2 linked regions of the Geobacillus stearothermophilus ATCC 12980 genome follow. The protein of the gene in region 2 interacts with the protein of the main gene of each other region in a pairwise test. Links are inferred from orthologs where the notes say so. Each region holds a gene or a part of one and is shown on either strand. Other genes may lie near its edges.

Region 1 (2,932 bases), 850 kb from region 2 along the record:
GACAGTCGGCTCGTGGTCGAGAACGACTTTGCCGCTGTCTGGATCGACCACCTTTTCAATGACGTACGGCTTCATCATTTTTCCGTCGTTGGCGATCGCTGTCGCCGCCTGGATTTGCTGAATCGGGGTCACTGACGTCCCTTGCCCGAACCCGGTCGTAATCCGTTCGATCGGATAACGGTAACGAATTTGCCCTGTCGCCTCATTCGGCAAATCAATGCCCGTTTTCTGATCGAAATGGAAACGATGCAAATACTGCAAAAACCGGTCTTCCCCGAGCTTTTCTTTCACCAAAATGGAAAAAGCGACGTTCGAAGAGCGCTGCACCCCTTCATTGAACGTAATCGTCCCCCAACCGACATCGTTATGGTCGCGGATGGTGTTCGGCCCGACTTTGTATGAGCCGGAACGGTACGTTTCATTGCCGTTGTACACTCCTTCATTAATGGCGGCAGCAAGCGTAAACACCTTCATCGTCGACCCCGGCTCATACGGGTAGGAAATAGCGTCATTTAAAAAGTTCGCAATATCGCGTTTGTTCGGGTCAAAACTCGGGCGAGTCGCCATCGCTAAAATTTTTCCTGTTTTCGGATCAGCCACGATGGCGATGATCTTTTTCGGCTTGTACTGCTTTTCTACGCCGTTCATGGCGTCTTCCAAAAACGTCTGGATTTTCGCGTCAATCGTTAAATACACGTTCGCGCCGTTGTCCGGCTTTGCAATCGTGCGCTCTCTCGCCTCCGGCAGACGGAACCCCTTCGCATCGCTGGCAAACGACACATAGCCGTCTTTGTCGCGCAAATAACGGTCAAGCGATTTTTCTACTCCCATTTTGCCGACCATTTCGTTTTTCGCATTTTTTTGCGCGTAGCCGATAACGTGCGAGGCGAACATGCCATTCGGGTAAAACCGGGCAGTGTCGCGGGTAAAGATGATGCCCGGCAAATGGAGCGCTTCAATTTTCCGCTTCAGCTCGAAGCTGATATTGCGGCCATAGGAGCCGAATTCGACTTGTTTCGCCTTTTTGGTCAAAATGCGCTCCATTTGCTCGACGTCCATGCCAAGCAGCGGAGCGAGCTTTTCCGCTGTTTCCTCTGGATCGGCGACACGGCGCGGATCATCCGGGTCCACAATGGCGGCGACTGTATACGACGGCACGTCTTGGGCTAAAATGACGCCGTTGCGGTCAAAAATCGTCCCGCGTTTCGCTTCAATCGTGCGCGTCTGCTTATGCTGCTGCTGCGCGATCTCCGCCAGCGCTTCGCCTTCCGCTTTTCCCGTCCACTGCACTTGCACAAAGCGGGCAAACAAAAGAAAAAAGGCAAAGCTGAACACGCAAAACAAAATAAACGCCCCGCGATGGGTGTTGCGATGCTTTTTTGCCTCCATCACCCATCAGTCCTGTACGACTTTGACGTGGTTTTCGTTGAGCGACAAACCGAGCTCTTTCGCCTTTTGCAAAATACGCTCGTACGAGCTCAGCCGCTGCACTTCGACGTACAAGTCATTATTTTCTTTCTTTTGTTCATCAATGGCCGATTCCAACTTTTGGACATCTTTATTAAGCTCATAAATTTGCACTTGGGTTGAGACGGTATGGACCGCCGCGTAAAAGACAAACAGCAAAAACGAAACGATCAACAGCTTCTCAGCCAGCGTCAGCCGAAGGCGCCGTTTTCGCTGCGGCTTCTGGCTCGGCGGCGCGGCCGGATGCTTTTGTTCGCGTGCTACTTTGACTGCCAAATGGTTCACAGCGTTTCCCTCCTGTTTCTCCTCACCTATTTTCTCAGCCGCGCGGTAGTTTTTCAGCAATGCGGAGTTTGGCTGAACGGGCGCGGCGGTTCCGTTCCACCTCTTCAGCAGAAGGAACGACCGGTTTTTTTGTAATAATTTTCAACACAGGACGGTAGTCATTGGGGAGAACTGGAAGCCCTGGAGGCAATGGCGGGTTCTCGCTTGCTTTTTTAAACGTCTCCTTGCAAATGCGGTCTTCGAGCGAATGAAACGTAATGACGCTCACCCGTCCTCCCGGCGCCAACAAGTCAATCGCCTGCTCAAGCGCTTCGCGAAACGCCTCGAGCTCATCGTTGACTGCGATGCGGAGCGCCTGGAAAATGCGTTTGGCCGGATGTCCGCCGCTGCGGCGCGCCGGCGCTGGAATCGCCTCCTTAATGACCTCAACGAGCTCCCCGGTCGTTTCAATCGGCTTCTCGCGCCGCACCTCCTCGATTTTGCGCGCTACTTGCTTTGAAAATTTTTCTTCGCCGTACCGAAAAAAAATGCGCACAAGCTCCTCATATGGCCAACGGTTGACGATCTCCGCCGCCGTCAGCTGTTGCTTGCGGTCCATCCTCATGTCAAGCGGCGCGTCGTGCTGGTAGCTGAAGCCGCGCTCCGGCTCATCGAGCTGCGGCGATGAAACGCCCAAATCAAACAGCACGCCGTCGACGGCAGCGACGCCGCGGGCGGAAAGCTCCTCTTGCAAAAACCGGAAGTTGCGGTGCACAAACTGCACTTGCTGGCCATAACGGGCGAGCCGTTCACGCGCATACGAAATGGCGGTTTCGTCTTGATCGAAGGCAAACAGCTTTCCGCGCTTTGAGAGGCGGGAAAGCAAATAGTCGCTATGGCCGCCGCCGCCCAACGTACAATCGACATAGACGCCGTCCGGGCGGATGTTCAGTCCGTCAACCGCTTCTTTTAACAGCACCGTTGTATGTTCAAACACATGTCCACCACCTTTGCTGCTTCCAAACGCTGCTTCCTTAATTATATCGCAAAGACGGACAAAATTTTAGCTTTTTTTGTAAAAAAAACGTCCCTTTTTGTTTATTTTTGTCGGACATCCCCAGATGGAGCCATTAGTTCCAACCTCCTTTTACTTTTATTTCCAAACCCATAGCGATTGTTTTGTTACTATTTCATTCCACAA
Region 2 (3,071 bases):
ACAGTGTCAATGCGCCGGCCATTAGGGCAATCAAAGCAAAGGCCGCCTTGTCACGGCGCAACATATAGACGGAAACGAAAAACGGCAGCGCAAACGGGGTCAGCTTCGCCAAAATGAGTGCTCGTCCAAGCAAAAAGCCGACGAGAAGAAGCAAAAATCCTTGATGGACGAACAAGTGGCCAAGGCGCAGCTTCACATGGCGTATCCAACGCGATACGGTCGCTTGCGTGTCATGAATCGGCACTTCCGAAATACGGCGCAACGTCCCTCTTTCTACTCTTTCCATTCCCGATCCTCTCCTTTGCTTTTCTATTACCCCCTATTATATATTTGAAATTGCCAAAAATTTGTCAAAACAACGGAGAAAAATAAAAAATCGTTCGACGTTTTTCCCGACAATGTGCAGGCAACGTTTTTGTTCCGACAGAAGCAGACAAAAACGAAAAACGAGCATGTCGCTTCATGGCGCATGCTCGTTCGTCAATGATGATGACCCGTACGGGATTCGAACCCGTGTTACCGCCGTGAAAGGGCGGTGTCTTAACCACTTGACCAACGGGCCATATTGAATTTTGGTGGCGGTGGAGGGGATCGAACCCCCGACCTCACGGGTATGAACCGTACGCTCTAGCCAGCTGAGCTACACCGCCGTGTGGCAACATTTAATATAATACTGGAGCCCATACCGATTGTCAATATGTATCGTTCCGGAAAATACATCCTTTCTTTCGCCAAACCCAACAAAGAAGCATCCATGACCATGGATGCTTTGTTGTCCCCCTATTCGTCATCTTTCCGGCATTCATTCAGCAGCAAGTTACCCGCGTCTCGATCCACGACCTCCCCGCTTCGATTCGGTATGGCGGCGCAACGACGCCAATCGGTCTTCACTCTCTTTCAGGAAACGGCTGATTTTTTGCTCTAAGCTGTCAGCCGCAGAGCGGTCATGCGCCCGGCGCGGCCGCTGCGAAGAAGGCGTATCCTTTGCTTTGCGAATGGACAAGCCGATCTTTCCGTCTTGGCCGACGTTAATGACTTTGACATACACCGTGTCGCCGACTTTCAAATGGTCGTTGATATCTTTGACGTAGTTATCGGCTACCTCGCTGATATGAACGAGTCCTGTCACACCTTCCGGCAGCTCCACAAACGCCCCGAATTTCGTAATGCCTGTGACTTTGCCTTGTAACTTGCTGCCTACTTCAATCGACATAAAAAAAGTGCTCCTCCTTAAAACGCTTTAAAGATGGTGTTGATTTCATTATAGCGAATAAAAAAAATAAGTGTCAATATGACGAATGCCCGTATTGAACGGGCATTGGAGGGATTTGTTACTTTTCGGGCAACACAAAAATAATTTCCCCATCCTTTGACAAATAATATTTTTTTCGCGCCAGCTCAGCGATGTAGTCATCATCATGCAGCCTTTTCATTTCCTCTTTCATCTGCTTTTTCTGGCGTTTCAGTTCCGCAAGCTGTTTGGTCAACCTTTCTTTTTCCGCCCTTTTCGCATCAACCGTCTTTGCCTGCAGGTGCAAAGCATAGACAAGGACGGAGGCGACCACGGCCAACAGCAACGACCAAAAGGCAAAACGGATGGCCAAAATTCGCCGTCTTCGCGACGCCCTCCGCTGTTTCTCCTCCTGCTCGGCCGCATACGTCGATGCCAGCTTCGTCACGTTTGTTCTCCTGGGCATGTTCATTGCCTTTGCACCTCTTTTACTTTCGCCATTTCGCCAGCCACATGCCTATTTTCTCTTGTGTATTCTTGATTTGTCCAGCAAATCCCTTCAAACGGCGAAAAAATTTTTCCACCCAGGCCCGGCGGGACGGCGGAATCCGCCGCCAAACGGCGATGCCCGTCCAACGAAACGGGGCAAACAGAAGAACAACGGCTTTCCAAACCGCAAGCAACAAAAATCGTCCCATCCATATCACAAGCCGCCAGGCAAACAAAAGAAGCGCAAGCGCCATTTGCCCGAGAAGAACGAGCGGGCGGATCACGATGTAACGGAACAGCTGGGCGATGATGTTTCCGGTTCTGACCGCCAGCTGAATGAGCCATTCCAGCACCCGAACGTACAACGAACGGAGCAGGCTTTGATAGGCGGCATAGCCGCACAACAGCGCCAAAAACAGATAAAAGCGAAGCTCGCCATTGTTGACGAGCAGCAACACATAAAATACGAGAAGCGCCTGCACCGCCCAAAACAGTACATCGTTCACGAAAACGAGCCAGTGCGCCCGTTCACGCCGGTTGAGAAACCGATTGTACGTGTCCAGCGCCATGCCGAGCCAGCCCCCCATGCCAATCATCGCGAGCATGGTGAGGAACTGTGTGGTGATGGTCATTTGAACAACTTGCTAAAGAATCCTTTAGCCTTCTCCTGATGATCGTCTAAGTAAACGAGGTCAAAAATGCGCCCTTTAATCGAAACGACGCCTTTGTCGACATCTAAGTTTTTCATTTGCAAATTCTGCCCGCGGATCGCCAAAAAACCCATGACCGTCTCAAGCAAAAACTCCTCATTGTCAAAGCTTTCCACTTGTTTGACCCCGGTAATGTCAAGGAGGCGCCGGCCGCGCATGATCACGTCGTGTTCTTGGACCGGGCCTTTGTTCGTGTTTCCGCCAAATTCCTCATGTCGGTTCATGTTCATCCCCCGCATTTCCGATTTAGAATGAAAGCCGGCTAGGCCGCCCGTTGTTTCTCATCCGCTGTCTGTACCATATGTATGTCAGCGGGGGATCGTTTAGAACAAGCCTTAAGGACAAAGTGAACCCCCACCGCCTGCGCTTCACTTAGAGGCGGGGGCTTCCAGCGCCTTGTGCGTGCTCCGCTGAACGGCAGCCCTGCACAGGAATCCTTGACGCTTCCCTTCGTTCCGAAGGCGCCCGTTCGAACAAGAACCGAATGATATTCAATTGGCGATTGCCGGCCGAAATTCACTTCCCCCTATTCACTAGGCTTCGCCCTTCGCGCTCCCTGAGACAGGAGACGTCTTTCGGAAATCCGTTAAACGCCGCCTTGATCCGGATCAGGGGCCGTCCGTTCCTCGCGAACGAGCTCG

What was found. Proteins that work in one complex are often made in the same cells at the same time.
Region 1: the proteins of QSJ10_RS00330 (region 2) and ftsL interact in binary tests that used the Bacillus subtilis proteins (3 or more experiments, as listed by UniProt). The link is inferred for Geobacillus stearothermophilus ATCC 12980 from one-to-one orthologs.

What each region holds. Positions count from the first base shown.
Region 1 is NZ_CP128494.1:919,347-922,278, reverse strand. Bases 75-2,932 are described here. They hold ftsL (cell division protein FtsL), read right to left. Parts: upstream 1,753-2,932; coding sequence 1,396-1,752; downstream 75-1,395. Other genes in these bases: rsmH (16S rRNA (cytosine(1402)-N(4))-methyltransferase RsmH), read right to left, coding at 1,787-2,728; QSJ10_RS05020 (penicillin-binding protein), read right to left, coding at 75-1,389. Also shown: more of QSJ10_RS05020, read right to left, coding at 1-74. UniProt on the Bacillus subtilis protein: Essential cell division protein that may play a structural role. Probably involved in the regulation of the timing of cell division. Also required for sporulation.
Region 2 is NZ_CP128494.1:66,273-69,343, reverse strand. The notes cover bases 18-3,014. They hold QSJ10_RS00330 (FtsB family cell division protein), read right to left. Parts: upstream 1,704-3,014; coding sequence 1,332-1,703; downstream 18-1,331. Other genes in these bases: yabP (sporulation protein YabP), read right to left, coding at 2,349-2,654; yabQ (spore cortex biosynthesis protein YabQ), read right to left, coding at 1,720-2,352; QSJ10_RS00335 (S1 domain-containing RNA-binding protein), read right to left, coding at 818-1,213; spoIIE (stage II sporulation protein E), read right to left, coding at 18-286. Also shown: more of spoIIE, read right to left, coding at 1-17; QSJ10_RS00315 (RNA-binding S4 domain-containing protein), read right to left, coding at 3,017-3,071. UniProt on the Bacillus subtilis protein: Required for vegetative and sporulation septum formation. Required for the activation of genes expressed under the control of the sporulation transcription factors sigma F and sigma E.